Regions from separate parts of the Paraclostridium dentum genome, predicted to be linked through region 1. Evidence: riboswitches for the same ligand, from Rfam matches in the RefSeq annotation. Region 1 holds a riboswitch; each other region holds the start of a gene.

Region 1 (5,867 bases):
GATACTAAAACACCTTGCAAATCTTCAGGTTATTGCATGGACTGTAAAAGTAGCGATAGAATATGCTGTGAATATACTTTGATAAAAAGACAAAGATATCAAGGAAGAATACATGTTATTTTTATAGATGAGAATTTTGGATATTAATAATTATAGAAAACTAAATATTTAAACAAGAAGCCATATTAAAGCCCTTGAATCAGGATTGATATGGCTTTTTTGTTTAATTTTAACTATAGGAATATTATGTAATCAAATAAGAGACAATAAGTAAATAATAGTCTTCTATGGAGGTATTTATATGATAATAAAAAACTTTTTATATGCTTATCAAATAAAAAATATTCAGGGTATACAACCTAATAAAGAATAAGGAAAAAACCATATTCTAATGGGATATATAAATTTTAAAGAAGAAGTTTATGTAACTAAAAATCAGTTACATAAAAGGAAGATAAACAATAAAAACTTATTTGATAGCATATTGAGGCATAAGAATTTACCTGAAACATATAATCCTTGTAAACAGTACAGTTTTAAAGTTTTTAATGAAGAAATATTTGGAAAACAAGGAATTTTAGATGAAGATAAATTTTCTACAATAGAAAACAAAGATATTATATGTACAAAGTTTATCGGATGTACATTCAGAAACTTAAATTTTAAAGAATGTAGATTTGTGGGTTGCATATTTGAAAATTGTAAATTTGAAGATGGAGGAGTGAGTTTTGAAAATTGTAGTTTTTTTAAAGAAGAAAGCCAAAGTAAGCCATCTTTAAATAAATATGATAATTTTTCATCTCATTTTATAAATTGTAATATCTATGCAAAATTTTTAAACTGCATATTGTCTTTTTCTGTTTTTGAAAAATGTAACTTAAAAACAACTAACTTTGAACAAAGTGCACTAGATAATATTATAATTATAGATAGTTATTTGGATATGATAATTTTTGCTGATTGTGACTTATGTGGGGCCAAAACTATTTCAACATATATTAAAGATTTAGAATTCAGAGATAAATTCCAAACCAAACTAGATGAAAAAAGCTTCTTTGATAAATTACCTATTAAGTTTAAAACTAGAGACGAATATGAAGGTCTTTATATGACATATGAAACCTTAGCTGATAAGTTTAAAGAAAACTCCTTAAACAATAACTTTGGAGAGTACTATTACCTATGTAAAAGCACTCAAAGAAAGTCTTTAAAAATAATACCTAAGTTAGAATCCTATTTATACTGGCTAACTTGTGGATACGGAGAAAGACCTGAATTTGCAATATATTCATCGTTAGTTATTATACTCATATTTTCAATATTGTATTTGTTTTTAGGAGTAGAAGTAGATGATAAAACAATTATTTATAATATGAGCACTATTAAAACTCTATCTATGTCGAAGGTATTAAAAGATCTAAATGAAACATTAAGTTTAAGTATTGGTTCTTTCGGAGGAGTAGGAACAATAAATTGTAAGCCTACAGAAGTTAGTTATATATTAACAAATCTAGAAGTCTTAGTAGGTGTTGTAATGATGGGATTAGGCATAGGAACTTTAACTAGAAAAGTTGTTAGATAAAATTCAAAATTAATGAAGATTTAGAAAATACTGAAAAAACAGTTGATTATTTACAATAACATATATATAATTTACTTAATATAAAAGTGAATTAAAAAGGTAGAGGCGCGGTACTTATGAGTACTAGTAATGAGTTAAGCACGTAGATTTACTAGGAAAGGAATTATCGCCGAAGTTTATAACTAATGCTTTAAGGTTATATGCTGGGGATGTATAGAATATGTACATCACTGTCACAAATTATATTTGTGTTGAGCTATCATTTAAGGAAAAAATATTATGTATATTTTGCATAGTATAAAAAGCCTTGAGTGTATACTCAAGGCTTTTTCTTATTTAAAGCCCTAAGTACTTATTACCCTTTGAATTCACTAAAGTTAAATTTAGGGAGGATTTTTATGAGAAACAAAAAATATGTTGTAGCTTTATTAACTTTAGTTTTAATAATTTTAGTAACACCAATTTCATTTGCTCAAGAAACAGACATAGCATTTCAAAATGCAAATAAATTTAAATTCTTAACTTTAATTCCACCGATAGTATCTATACTTTTAGCTTTTATTACTAAAAATGTTGTAATATCACTATTTATAGGTATTTTATCTGGTAGCTTTTTACTTAGCTTAAATAGTACTAATTTAGTTTTAGCTTTACCTCAAGGATTCATAGATTTTATATATAGAGCTCTTAATTCACTTGCTGATCCTTGGAATGCAGGTATAATACTCCAAGTTCTAGCTATTGGAGGAGTTATTCATCTAGTAGCAAAAATGGGAGGAGCTAAAGCAATAGCAATAAGTTTAGCTGATAAAGCTAAAAGTTCCAAAGGAACTCAAATTATAACATGGTTTTTAGGACTTTTAGTATTCTTTGATGATTATGCAAACTCATTAATAGTAGGGCCTATTATGAGACCAGTAAGTGATAAAATGAACATTTCAAGAGAAAGGCTTGCTTTTATAATTGATGCAACAGCTGCACCTATTGCAGGACTTGCAATAATATCTACATGGATAGGATTAGAAGTTGGACTTATAAATGATGCATTTTCAGGTATTGGCCTAAATAATGATGCTTTTGGGATATTTTTACAAACTATTCCTTATAGATTTTATAATATATTAATTTTAGCATTTGTAATTATAACTATTGTTTTAGCAAAGGATTTTGGTCCTATGAGAAAAGCTGAGATTAAAGCTAAACAATCTCATTTTAATAACTTAGATACAAAACATAACGATTCAATTCAATCAGAGTTAGAACCTAAAGATGGAGTGAAGTTGAGTGTATGGAATGCTATTATACCTATTGGAACTCTTATAGTTACATCATTAATATTTTTCTATTACAGTGGTTATACATCAATAGTTAATGGTGATAATATTGAACTTCAAAATTTAATGCTTAAATCACCATTGTCATTTTTAGCTATAAAAGAATCTTTTAGTTCAGCCGATGCATCTGTAGCACTATTTCAATCATCTATTATTTCAAGTATAGTTGCTATTTTAATGGCTGTTTCGAAAAAAATATTTAAAGTATCCGAAGCTATAGAAATTTGGATAGATGGGATGAAAAGCTTATTAATGACAGCTGTCATATTAATACTAGCATGGTCTTTAAGTTCAGTAATAAAAGATTTGGGTACAGCTAAATTTTTAGTTACATTACTATCAGGGTCTATGCCAGCATTTTTACTACCTAGTGTAATATTTATACTAGGATCAATAATATCTTTTTCAACAGGTACGGCTTATGGAACTATGGGTATACTAATGCCTCTTGCAATTCCTCTTGCGCACTCTATAAATCCAGATATATCATTTATAGTGATATCTACAAGTGCAGTACTTACAGGAGCTATATTTGGTGATCACTGCTCTCCTATATCAGATACAACAATACTATCATCTATGGGAGCTGCATGTAACCACATTGACCATGTAAAAACACAAATGCCCTATGCGTTATTTGTAGCAAGTATAACTGTATTATTTGGGTATATTCCTGCAGGTTTAGGAGTATCAATATATATAGTTATTCCTATTTCGATAATAGCTATTTTCATAGGAGTACAACTATTTGGGAAAAAAGCAGATGAATATGAGGTTTGCGAAGTAAAAGAAACTTTAATCTAAAAAATTAATAATATAATAAAAAACTATCTGAAAAGTTAAATTTGATGGATTCTATTTTGTCTAATTAAACTCAAAGGATAGTTTTTTTGTTTGTATTGATAGGTATATACATCAATTAAGATAATAAACTATACTAAGGGGGGAGTTTATGAAATTTACAGATATTTTAAAAGACGTTTTTTCAAGTGTAAGAAAGATGATAGCGATATGTCTAACTATTGTATTTTGCTACTTAAGTATAATAGGAAGTATAAAACCATCTGAATTTATGCCTATCTTTAGTATGGTTGTAGGATATTACTTTGGAAAATCTACAGCTTTAGAAATGCCAAATCAAAAGAAAGATTAATTTTGAATTAGATTTAGTTATCATCTCAAATAGTGTATAATGACTATAAGAAACAGGAGGAGATGATATGAAAAACTACATAAAATTTGAAAATGTAAAAAAGACCTATACTATGGGTGAAGTTGAAATAAATGCATTAGATGGTGTGAATTTTTCAATTGATAAAGGTGAGCTCGTAATAATTGTAGGTGCTAGTGGAGCAGGAAAAAGCACCATATTAAATATATTAGGAGGTATGGATTCTTCAACCGATGGAGTTGTAGTTGTTGATTCGAAAAATATAAGTAATTATAACGATAAAGAATTAACTAAATACAGAAGACATGATATCGGATTTGTATTCCAATTTTATAATTTAGTTCAAAACTTAACTGCGATAGAAAATGTAGAATTAGCTACTCAAATTTGTAAAAACCCTTTAAACCCTAAGCAAGTTATAGAATCAGTAGGACTTAGCCATAGAAAACATAATTTTCCATCACAATTATCTGGAGGAGAACAACAAAGGGTAGCTATAGCTAGAGCTCTTGCTAAGAATCCGAAACTACTTTTATGTGATGAGCCAACTGGTGCTCTAGATTATAATACTGGTAAATCAATTCTTAAAGTGCTTCAAGATACAAATAAAACACTTGGTGTTACTGTAGTTATAATTACACACAACATGGCAATTGCTCCTATGGGTGATAAAGTAATTACTGTAAGAAATGGCAAAGTTTATAAAGTAGAAAAAAATGAAGCGCCTATTCCTATAGAAAGGATAGAGTGGTAAATATGAGAAATCCTTTATTTAAAGATACTTTTAGGGAGATAAAAAAATCTAAAGGTAGATTTTTATCTGTTTTTGCAATAATAACTTTAGGGGTTTCTTTTTTTACGGGAATAAAAGTTGCATCTCCTGTAATGGAAGTTACAGCAGACAAGTATTATGACCAAAATAATTTAATGGACTTGACTGTAGTTTCAAATTTAGGATTAACAGATAAAGATATTAATTCAATTTCTAAGATAGATGGAATTTCTAATGTGTATCCTACATATTCAAAAGAAGTTTTAACTAGTATAGGTACAAATCAATTAGTTTTAAAAGTCCATGGATTGCCAGAAAAAAGCAATAGTGATTATATAAATAAAATAAAAATAACTGAAGGTAGATATCCTAAATCAGAGGAAGAGTGCTTAATTGAGGACTCTAAGGATATACCATTAGGAAGTACCATCAAAATTTATGGAGATAACAATGAAGATTTAAGTACTACTCTAAAACACAATGAATATAAAGTTGTTGGTAAAGTAGAAACACCATATTATATAGCAAAAGCAAAAGGTAGCAGTACTATAGGTAGTGGAACTTTGAATAGCTTTATAATGGTTTTAAATAATGAATTCAAACTAACTAACTACACAGAAAGTTATATAACTGTAGATGGAGCAAAAGATTTAAATTCTTACTCAAAAGAATATGAAGATAAAGTACAAAATATAGAAGATAAATTAGTTGATCTTGGAAAAGACCGAGCTAGCTTAAGATATAAAGAAATAATTAATGATGCTAATGAAAAATTATCTGAAGGTAAATCAAAGTTACAAAAAGAAAAAACTAATGCTTATAATGAACTTGACAAAGCTAAAACTAAAATTGAAAACTCCAGGTCTAAAATAGAAAATAGTGAACAGGACCTTGATAAAAAAGAAAACCAAGTTAAAAGTGAAATATCTTCTGCAGAGAAGTCAATAAGTTTAGCTTCTGAAAAATTAAGTTTAAGTGAAATTGAACTTAATAAACAAATAAATGTTT
Region 2 (5,867 bases), 230 kb from region 1:
TAGGTTTTGCAATCTCTCCTGCCATAGCTGTTGCTATACCTACTAAAATTGAGAATATAATAAGTTGTAGCATATTTGCTTTTGATAATAAATCTTTAAAATCACTTACTGTAACTGTGTTTACAAGTTGCTGTAATAATCCAACTTTTTCTGTATCTACTTTTTCTACCGAACTTTGCATTAAATTTGCAAACATATCTGGATTTAATCCTTTTGTTGGATTGATAATTATAACTCCAATTATACCTATAATAGATGATATTATAGCAGTCATTGCAAATACTAAAACTATATTTTTTAATATTTTTCCTAATCTTTTCATTTCTCCCATATTAGAAATTGCTGAAGTTACACTAAAAAATACTAATGGTACTAATGTCATGAATAATAAATTTAAAAATAAGTCTCCTACTGGCTTAAATATGGCTGCCTTAGCGCCCATTATAGCTCCGACGATTCCCCCTAATATAATTGCTAAAATTAAGATTATTGATGATTTGTAATTCTTCCAAAATGACTTCATTATTTTCTCCTTTGTGTCTTATTTAATTTTTTACCTTTAGTCAGCGATTTCTAATCTTAAAAGATCTTCAAAGCTTTCTCTTTTGCATATTAATTTACTTTTGCCATCTTTAACAGATACTACTGCAGGCTTTATTATTTTATTGTAGTTTGATGACATTGAATATCCATACGCTCCAGTTGATGACATTATTAATATATCTCCACTTGCTATATCCATAACATCAACATCTGTTATTAGTATATCACCACTTTCGCAACATTTACCAGCTATTGTAACTTTATTATTTTTTTCTATACCCATTTTATTGCCAATTGAACATTCATAACCTGCCTGATATAATGATGGTCTTATATTGTCTGTCATTCCACCATCAACACTTACATATGTTCTTACATCTTTTATATCCTTTATAGATCCAACTGTGTATATTGTGCTACCTCCATTTGCAACTATTGATCTTCCTGGCTCTATTATTAATATTGGAACACTTATATTTATATCTTTACATACATCGTCAACTTTTTTTATTATTGCACTGCAAAACTCTTTTATTGTTTTAGGTTCATCACTCTCTGTATAATAAACACCTACACCTCCTCCTAAGTCAACTTCCTCTATGTTTATGTTATGTTGTTGTTTTATTTCTTTTACTAGGTTCATCATTATTTCAACTTCATCTAAGTATGGCTCTACGTCAAAAATTTGAGATCCTATATGAGCATGTAATCCTACTAGGTTTATATTTTCATATTTCTTAATATTTTCTAATGCATCTTGTAAATCTCCATTTGATAATGCAAATCCAAACTTTGAATCAATTTGTCCTGTTTTTATATAATCGTGAGTATGTGCTTCTATTCCTGGTGTTATTCTAAAATATATAGATTGAATTTTATTTTTTTGCTCACAAATGTTCTGTAATAACTCTAATTCATAGTAATTATCTACAACAAATCTCCCAACTCCAAGATTTACTCCCATTTCAATTTCATCTATTGTTTTATTATTTCCATGAAATAATACTTTTTCCATAGGAAAACCTGACTTATGCGTTGTGAAAAGTTCACCACCTGATACTACATCAAGATATAAGCCTTCTTCAGATATTAATTTACACATATACATTGGTAAAAATGCTTTACCTGCATATGCAACTCTGTTTTTATTTTCATTGACCTTGAAATGTTTTATATATTCTTTACAATTGTTTCTAACTAACTCCTCATCAAATACATAAAGTGGTGTTTTATACGTTTCTCTAAGTTCTTTACATCCAACTCCACCTATATATAATTCATTTCCTTTTACTGACATAGTACCTTGTAATTTCATATCTTAAGTCCTCCTATTTTGTATTAATCATTTTTTATAAACAAAAACCCCCCTTAAGTTTCACTTAAGGGGGATTAAAATTTAGCTAGAAATATATAGCATCTATTCCTTAAATGTAGCTCAACACAATTTAATATTGTGACAGTTATGCATATATTATATACATCCCCAGGTACATAGCCTTAAAGCATCAGCTACATCCTTCGGCAACAATCCCTTTCCCAATAATTCTTCGTTGCTTAACTCATTATTGGTACTGATTATTATCGCGACCTCTACAATTCGTATTCAATTTATTTATATGTAATTTTACATACCTAATTTATAATTGTCAACAATTTTATTTTATTTAAACTTTAATTTTATGTAATATTATTTCAAAATCAGCATTAAATAAATAAACTCGTACTAACATTTTAAATAATACGAGTACGAGTTTTTATTTATTATATATATATTTAATTAAGATATCAACTAATTTTTAATATTCTTATGTAAAATTCAAAATATTACTTAATTTTATTAATTAAACTTTTAATTTTAAATTAATAGCACTTAATAATATTTAGAAAACTTACTATTTTCTTTGTTTTAAAAGAACTTTCCTTTTTTTTAACACATTTAAGTTTTTTCAACTATACTCTACTTATAGGTTTTAATATCTTTATTATTATAAGGGGGCGATATTAGTGCTTATTAAACAAGTAATAGCTATCATCATATTTTTAGTGGTTATGTTAGCTATTATTTCAGAAAAAGTAAATAGAGCTATTGCAGCGATGGCAGGAGCTTTACTTATGATTATATTTAACATATTGTCAGTTGAGCAAGGCCTGCATCATATCGATTTTAATACAATTGGGGTTTTAATAGGCATGATGCTATTTGTTTCTGTTGTCAAAAATTCAGGTGTGTTTGAATACATAGCTATATTTTCAGCTAAAAAATCAAAGGGAGATCCTTGGAAAATTATGCTATGTTTTGTAATATTAACCGCTGTTTTATCAGCTGTTTTAGATAATGTTACCACCGTTTTATTGATAGGGCCAATGACTATAGTTATAACTCAAATTCTAAATATAAATCCAACTCCATTTTTAGTAACTCAAATTCTAGCATCTAATATAGGAGGTACTGCAACCCTAATAGGAGATCCACCTAATATAATGATAGGTAGTGCAGCAAATCTAAGTTTTGCAGACTTTATAATAAACTTAGGTCCTATAGTTCTAATCATTTTGTTTTTAACTATCTTGTGTTTTAAATTTATGTTTAAAAAACAACTTTTTGTAGATGATAAAGCAAAAGAAAAAATTTTAAATTTAGATGAAAAAAAAGCAATTAAAGATAAGCCACTGCTTATAAAGAGTATTATTATGATTATATTTATTTTACTTGGATTTATTCTACACAATGTTTTAAACCTTGAATCTAGTATAGTCGCTTTGACAGGAGCTACTATAATGATGTTTATAGGCAAACAAGATGTTGATGAAATCCTTTCCAGTATTGAGTGGTCAACTATAGCGTTTTTCGGAGGATTATTTGTAATAGTTGGAGGACTTGTTGAGGTTGGAATAATAAATAATATTGCTCAATATTTAATAAGTGCAACAAGTGGTCATTTAGTTCTTACAATGCTAGTTATACTTTGGTTGTCAGCTATAATTTCATCATTCTTAGATAATATACCTTTTGTAGCTACTTTGATTCCACTTATACTAACTATGCAAGGCCAAGGTATAGATGTAATGCCAATATGGTGGGCAACTTCTCTAGGCGCTTGCCTAGGTGGTAATGGTACATTAATAGGAGCTTCTGCTAATATAGTTCTTGCTAATGTAGGTCAAAAAAATGGATACCCTATAAGTTTTAAAGAATATTTTAAAATAGGATTTCCACTTATGATACTTTCAATACTAATCTCAACTATTTATTTACTAATCCGATTTTAAATAAATTTTAGGAGGAATACTAATGAATATTTTAGATAATGCTTATGGAGACACTATAGAAGCTCGACTTAGATATATAGGTGCAACCGATATAAAAAAAATCCATGGAATATTATATTTTATAGAGTTTGAAATTGATGATAATTTAAAAGTTTCTTACTCATATAATATAAATTCCAAAAATAAATACTATCTTCAAAGAATAAAACCCTATCCAATTCCAGAGGGAATCTTTGATAAGGAGTATGAAATAGTTTCTTTTATAGAAAAAGATATTAAGAAATTCATGAATGCTAAAAAAAGTAATAACTTTGAGCTTTTTTTAAAAATTACAGATGAACTAAATACAATTAGTTTTGACATAGAAGAGCTTTTTTTAAATTACAATATAGATAAAATGGATTTAGAAAAATTAAAATATGAACTTGATAATATATTAAATTTATTTAAAAACTCTAAAAATAGATCTCCTAAAATAGATATATTAGATAAATAAATTATATATAAAAAAGGTAGATTGAATTTGACTTTCAATCTACCTTTTTATTTTTTATTAATTATGTTTAATTTGAAGCATCTTTAACTTTAAACTGATTTATTATATTCATAGTAAAACCGATCATTATAGATATAACTAATCTTACAGGTATAAATACACATATTGATATTACTATTGATTTAATTAAGTATAAAAAAGTAAAACTATATCCTGTACTTAGTAGTAATATATCAAAAAGCGTGGTTACTATTAAAATATTTAAATACATATGTACATTTTTAAATTTTTCTTTTTTAGTCATAATCACAAGATATAACACAGGTATAAGTACCATTGATAAAGATGACACTATTATGAATATAATATTTCTGATACTTAAATCTAAATTATTTAAATTTAAAAAATATAAAAGATAAAAAGTTATATTTGATATTCCTATATGTTTAAAATAATTTTGCATCAAATTCTTTATAATACTACTTTTCATTTCATCACCTCTTTAAAATATACTAAAAAAATAGTTTTTATATTACAATTTAAATTAAAGTAATTACAATATATTATAAAGATTATCAAATCATATTAATAAATAGTTGATGAATTAAGTAAATACTTTAATGCTGTATATGTTTAATTTAAGTAAACTCAAAAAAATAGCTATATAAAATATATGTAGCTATTTTTTTGAGTTTTAATTTATTTTAAAAGTAATGCAGGTAAAAATAAGCACCAATCATTTAATACATGCACAAATGTTGAAATCCAAATATTTTTAGTTTTTATATATGGGAATGTAAGTACTAGTCTTGCCATACTAATTCCTATAACAGCTTGAATAATATTCCAGTTATATGTTTTTAAATGTATAGCCCCAAAAATAATAGCAGATAAAATCCAAGCTATAGTTACTGCTTGTTTTCTAGAAAGTTTTAGATTTTTAGTTGCAAATTGTAAAATAACTAAAAATGGAATAATAGTAATTAATTCTTCTCCAAAAAGCATAGGTATTAATTTAACCGCAAACATTATATTTTCAAATGTTGAGTTTCCATTAAGAGAACCTACAGCTGGATTAGCTGCTGCTCCTGCAAACTTTGTTAGTAAAAACCCAGATATTAAGCTAACTATTAAATTAACTATTAACACTCCAAATACTAAAAAAACATCTTTAAAATAAATTTTTCTGAAAATCTTAGTCCAATTAGATTTAACAACAATAGCAAAAGCACTTAATGGAATAATTATATTTATGAATGGATGCATAAATCTTGGTAAAAAACCAGATCCCACTTCAAAAAATACAATACTTCCAATACATACTATCAAAAGAAACCAGCTTTGCAACGCTGTAAAATTCATTGGATTTCCATTATAAAATGGGAAGTCATCATTTTTATTTTCAAATCTAAAAAAATCATTTTTTTTCATATTATTTTCTCCTTTTTAATTTCATTTATATAGTTTTTACAATTTTTTCATATATAAAAGACTTTTTATTATTTTACAATACTTGGTATATTATAAAATTATTGTTGAACTTTACCTATTTACATAA
Region 3 (5,867 bases), 1.1 Mb from region 1:
TTTCTCTGCCACTTCTTTTAATTCTTCTTCAGTAATAGTTTCTACCCCTATATCCTCTAGACAAACAGGAAGCCCTACTTGTAAGCAAAACTCTAATACTTCCTCGATTTCTTCTTTAGGTGCATTTTCTAAAACTAATTGTGCTATTGTTCCAAATGCAACTTTTTCACCATGGAAGTATTTATGTGTTCCTTCTAATATAGTAAGTCCATCATGTATAGCATGAGCTGCTGCTAATCCTCCACTTTCAAATCCAAGTCCAGATAAAAGAATATTTGTCTCAATTATGTTTTCTAAAGCTGGAGTAACTAAGTTACAATCTGACGATACTTTTGCTTTAACTCCATCATTTATTAGAGTTTCATAACATAATTTTGCTAAAGCTAATGCTGTATTAGTTCCCTTAGCTTCTCCGCATAACCCTTCTCTGTAACCACAAGGTAATCCTGCATTTACATTTGAATATGAACTAGCTGTTGCTCTTGCTTCAAAGTAAGTTGATAAAGCATCTCCCATTCCTGAAACTAAGAATCTAGTTGGTGCTTTAGCTATAACTGTAGTATCAACTAAAACTACACTTGGACTTTGCTTGAAATATGCATAATCATCAAATGCTCCATCTGGTGTATATAATACTGCTGAATGACTTGTAGGTGCATCTGTTGCAGCTATAGTTGGAACTATTATTAAGTTATCTCCTTGAGCTACACACTTAGCAGTATCTATTGCTTTACCTCCACCTAGACCAATTGTACATGCACATTTATTCTCTTTAGCTAACTCTTGTAATCTTGCTACTTCTTCTCTTGAACATTCTCCTTTGAAGTTACTTTCAACAAAAGTTACCCCAAATTTTTTAGCAGTTGAATCTAATTTATCTTTAACACGTTCTATATCATCTTTATGTGCGATTAATAAAGCTGAATCCCCAAATACTTTTATGAAGTACCCTAAATTTAATAACTCATCTTGACCTTGTACATATTTTGTAGGACATATAAATGCTTTTCTCATATTAATCTCTCCTTTGTATTTTGTAGTGATATTATTTTTTTAAGTTAACTTAATTATAATACCGTTTTCCTAAAAATACATTGGACGTAGATGTTAATAAATTACGATTTAAAACCGTAATTTTTTGAACTAAAATTATATAATTGGAATTTATGTACTTTTCGAAATTTTTTTAACAAATTCAATTTATCTATTACCTAAGATGTTTCTTGTATAAATTTGGGGTTACCCCTTCATATTTTTTAAATATCTTTATAAAGTATCCAGACTCGCTAAATCCAAGTTCGTCACTGATTTCATTTATTGTCATATCAGTTTCTTCTAAAAGAGCTTTTGCCCATTTAATCTTAAGCTTTGATATATATGTTGAAAAATTTTCACCTATTTCTTTTGAAAATAGTCTGCTAAAATAACTTGAACTAACATGGCATAACTTAGCCATACTTTCCATTGATATATTTTCACTTTTATTGTTATATATATATTGTATTGCTGGCTTTAAAGTTTTGCTTACATTAATTTCTTCGCTGTCTTCTTTATGATCATAAGTTATATATCTATTCACAATAGCATTAGAAATTTCTTTTTTAACACTTTCTATATTTTTGATACTATATCCATTAAAAGTTTTGCTATCTATCTCTATTCCATTTTTCATAGTTTTTTCATACATCTCTAAAATCAAATTTTTATTTAATGCCTCTTCTACTATATAATTAGATAGTAAAAATAACATATTAGATGTATCTTCTACTTCTTTATATGATAAAACAGGTAGTTCATTATAATATTGATTAAGTTGATTTGAGATGTCATTTTGTTCTAGTACTTTATCTGGAACTTTTAATATTTGTTCTAACATATCTGTTGATTCATAATCATCTATTCTAACTTGCCCTGCCATTATTGCACCTATATATTTTTCATCTACTATAATAGGTATAGCAACATCAACTATATTATAGTGACATAAATATATATATGGTTTATTCATTCTTACAGCTTCTAACCCACCTCTTGAATCACATTTTTCACAGTACTTTGATAACTTAGAATTACCTCTTACTAACTCACAAAATTTGTGGCACCTACTGTGTTTAGTTATCGGATTTCCTTTATAGTCCACTATAACTATTGCCATTTTCGTAACTAGCGAAAGATAATCTTGTAAATTATCCCATTTCTTGAAATCTATTATCTTATTTAGACTTAAATTTTCATTTCTCACTTTTCATACTCCTTTAAAGGCAATTTTATATCATGTACTAATTTTATCATATATGAATAATATATTGTTTATTATGCAGACTATTTAGTGGAGGTGGATTTTATGTTAAATTTAACTGCTAAAGAAAAAATGTTATTAGAAGACGAAAAAAGCCATGAGCAATTATGTGTTCAAAAATATCAAGAATATGCTAAAAAAGCTTCAGACCCACAGCTAAAAAGTTTATTTAATGAACTTTCTCAACACGAACAACAACACTTAACTTCAATAAATCAAATTTTAAGTGGTACTGTTCCAAATATTAATCAAGGTCAAAGCCAAGGAAATCAAAACTCAAATATGCAAAATTCAAATACTATGCCTAATATGAATTTACAATCATCACAAATGAATGCTTATAATGAACAAGATAAAATGTTATGCCAAGACTCACTTAGTACTGAAAAATATGTATCATCTACATATAATACAGCTATCTTTGAGTTTGCAGATAAAAACATACGCCAAGTGTTAAATCATATTCAAAAAGAAGAACAAGAACACGGAGAAAAAATTTACAATTACATGAGTCAACATAATATGTATAACTAGAAAAATAGGATGTGATATCAATTAATGGATCACATCCTTAACTATTTTTATAGTGTTAAATATTTATATATTATCGGTATATCAATGATTTTCTTTACCAATTTAACTTAATTTTTCTCATTTTTATAAATCATCTGAAAATAGTTAACTTTACCAATATAATTTTTTTTATTGACTTATTTTAAATTTGTTTTATAATTGTATACAACAAGTAGATAACTGAGATAGAGGCGCGAAATTTATTAGTAGTATTATGGAGATAAGCTCGATGAAGTAATATGAAAGGAAATTTCGCCGAAGTGAATAGTTAATAGCTTTAATACTATTTACTGGGCTTATATAAAATATATATAAGACTGTCACATTTTGTGGAGTGCTATTTTCAATGAAAGCGTACGGTATCATCATACTTAGTTAGTATGAATTTTTTCGTATAAAGTCATGAGCATAGTCTCATGGCTTTTTTTATTTTCATAAAGATTTATTATCTTAGTTACTTACTTATGGAAAACTAACTACCATAAGGAGGATAAGTAAAATGAGTAATGAAAATCAAGATTTAAAAAGAGGGTTAAAAGCTAGACATCTAAATATGATTGCTCTAGGAGGATCAATCGGTACAGGTATATTCCTTGCAATGGGTGATACTCTTCACCAAGCAGGTCCTGGTGGTGCTTTATTAGCATATGGGTTAATAGGAGTAATGGTTTATTTCTTAATAACTAGTTTAGGTGAGATGGCAACATATATGCCTATATCTGGTTCTTTTAGTTCTTATGCTACAAAGTTTATTGATCCAGCACTTGGTTTTGCACTTGGGTGGAACTATTGGTATAACTGGGCAATAACTATAGCTGCTGAAATGGTTGCAGGATCATTGATTATGAAATATTGGTTCCCTAATGTACCTGGATTTTATTGGAGTATATTTTTCTTAGCTATAATTGTAGGTTTAAACTTTTTATCAGCAAAGGCATATGGCGAATCTGAGTATTGGTTTGCAGGAATTAAAGTTGTAACTGTAATAATATTTTTAATAATAGGTGTGTTAATGATACTTGGTGTAATGGGTTCTGATGAAATAGGGTTTCATAATTACTTTATAGCAGATGGACCATTCCATGGTGGTATAAAATCTGTATTTGCTATATTTTTAGTTGCAGGTTTTTCATTCCAAGGTACAGAACTTATAGGAGTTGCAGCCGGAGAAAGTGAGCAACCTGAAAAAACTATACCAAAAGCTATAAAATCAATTTTTTGGAGAATATTAATATTTTATCTAGGAACTATAATTGTTTTAGGTGCTATTATACCTTTTACTCAAGCTGGGGTTTCTGAAAGTCCATTTACTATGGTTTTTGAAAAAGCAGGAATAGCTGGTGCTGCTTCACTTATGAATGCAGTAATACTTACATCTGTTTTATCTGCAGGTAATTCAGGTATGTATGCATCAACTAGAATGCTTCACTCAATGGCTAAAGAAGGACTTGCCCCTAAAGTTTTTGCAAGAACTAATAAAAGAGGTGTTCCTGTAAATGCATTAATATTAACTACATTAGTAGCTTCTGCATGTTTCTTAACAGGTATATTTGCAGAAAGTACAGTTTATGTTTGGTTAGTTGCTGCATCTGGACTTGCTGGATTTATAGCATGGGTTGGTATAGCAGTTTGTCACTATAGATTTAGAAAAGCATATATCCATCAAGGTCATAGTTTAAAAGAATTAAAGTTTAAAGCTAAATGGTATCCATTCGGACCTATATTAGCACTTATAATGTGTTTGATAATAATATTAGGCCAAGGATACTCTTGTATAACTCCAAATGGAGTTGACTGGCATAGTTTAATAGCTTCTTATATAGGTATACCTTTATTCATAGCTTTATATGTTGGATATAAAATTAAACATAAAACTAAAGTTGTATCTTTGGATAAAGTTGATTTAACTTTTGATGAAAATATAAATAGTAGTTCAATAGATAGTCAAATAAGTGAATTAAATTAAATAAAAAAGGCTGATTTTAAGATCAGCCTTTTTTCTATATTCTTTCTAATTTATATATAACAGGGTGTAACCCATCATTACAAGAATGTATTGCAACTCCCTCTTGTTTTACATAAGGGCTATTATTCCCTGATGCTAAAAATTCAACTTTGCTTTTTAAACCTGCCCATGCACCTTTACAAAAACGTTCTGGCATTTCGCAATCTTTTGATATAAATTCATCTCCTACTTCACCCTTAGCGCAAACTAATGGCATGTTTTCTTTTGCATATTCTACGAAAATATCATTCACCTTTAATTTTTTTAATATAGTTATTTTAATATCTGAATACTTTTGTGATTCCATTTTTTCCCCTCCATAAAAAATTTATGTAATAACTATATTCTAAACTAAAACTTATTTCATATAAACACAAATAAAAAGAAAATCTCGAAGTTATTAATAACTTCGAGATTAAAATAATTTATATTAACATAAATCTATTACTTGAACTTGATATACAACAGTTATAATTTGACCAGGAACCATAGTATTTAAATTAAATCCTGCTGATGGGTTGTAATCTGGATGAGGAACACCATTTACAGTTACAGTTCCTAATACAAATATAGAATTATGAGGAGTATAGTCTACAAATACTACATCTGTAGCATTTATATTTCCTACATTTTCAATTGTAATTGTATAAGTTAATTTTTCACCTATAGTCGCATATTTTTTATTTACAGACTTAGTTACATTTAAATTACCATAAGCGATATTAGTAGTTACTGTATTTGAGTAAGCTGTATCACTATATGGAGGCTGTTTTGGATCTACTAAATATTTAAATGGTATAACAGCCTGGTTAGTTACCTTATTAGAAGCAGGAACTGAAGTCACAGTTGCACTAAATTGAACTATTACAACATTTCCTATTCCTATATCCCCTATACTAAATCCAACTGTAGGGTCATACCCTGGTTTACTTTCTCCATTTACAATTACAGAACCTGTTTTAAACTGAGCACCTGTAGATGGAGTATCTT

What was found. Region 1 has a riboswitch for lysine ahead of ACN6I1_RS06570 (Na+/H+ antiporter NhaC family protein). Riboswitches for the same ligand answer to the same signal wherever they lie in the genome.
Region 2: linked by a shared signal. The riboswitch ahead of lysA (diaminopimelate decarboxylase) and the one ahead of ACN6I1_RS06570 (Na+/H+ antiporter NhaC family protein) in region 1 are both predicted to bind lysine.
Region 3: linked by a shared signal. The riboswitch ahead of ACN6I1_RS01560 (amino acid permease) and the one ahead of ACN6I1_RS06570 (Na+/H+ antiporter NhaC family protein) in region 1 are both predicted to bind lysine.

The regions. Positions count from the first base shown of each region.
Region 1 covers NZ_CP183813.1:1,481,052-1,486,918, forward strand. Annotated here, with positions in the region: gene ACN6I1_RS06560 (lactate utilization protein) at 1-147, shown strand, start outside; gene ACN6I1_RS06565 (pentapeptide repeat-containing protein) at 392-1,582, shown strand; lysine riboswitch at 1,675-1,849, shown strand; gene ACN6I1_RS06570 (Na+/H+ antiporter NhaC family protein) at 1,981-3,720, shown strand; gene ACN6I1_RS06575 (hypothetical protein) at 3,869-4,069, shown strand; gene ACN6I1_RS06580 (ABC transporter ATP-binding protein) at 4,137-4,841, shown strand; gene ACN6I1_RS06585 (FtsX-like permease family protein) at 4,844-5,867, shown strand, end outside.
Region 2 covers NZ_CP183813.1:1,712,925-1,718,791, forward strand. Annotated here, with positions in the region: gene ACN6I1_RS07790 (dicarboxylate/amino acid:cation symporter) at 1-523, opposite strand, end outside; gene lysA (diaminopimelate decarboxylase) at 560-1,858, opposite strand; lysine riboswitch at 1,967-2,144, opposite strand; gene ACN6I1_RS07800 (SLC13 family permease) at 2,548-3,813, shown strand; gene ACN6I1_RS07805 (hypothetical protein) at 3,836-4,309, shown strand; gene ACN6I1_RS07810 (hypothetical protein) at 4,377-4,799, opposite strand; gene ACN6I1_RS07815 (CPBP family intramembrane glutamic endopeptidase) at 5,009-5,740, opposite strand.
Region 3 covers NZ_CP183813.1:361,213-367,079, reverse strand. Annotated here, with positions in the region: gene ACN6I1_RS01575 (glycerol dehydrogenase) at 1-1,014, opposite strand, end outside; gene ACN6I1_RS01570 (PocR ligand-binding domain-containing protein) at 1,208-2,242, opposite strand; gene ACN6I1_RS01565 (spore coat protein) at 2,345-2,833, shown strand; lysine riboswitch at 3,051-3,220, shown strand; gene ACN6I1_RS01560 (amino acid permease) at 3,372-4,838, shown strand; gene ACN6I1_RS01555 (TIGR04076 family protein) at 4,873-5,184, opposite strand; gene ACN6I1_RS01550 (hypothetical protein) at 5,308-5,867, opposite strand, start outside.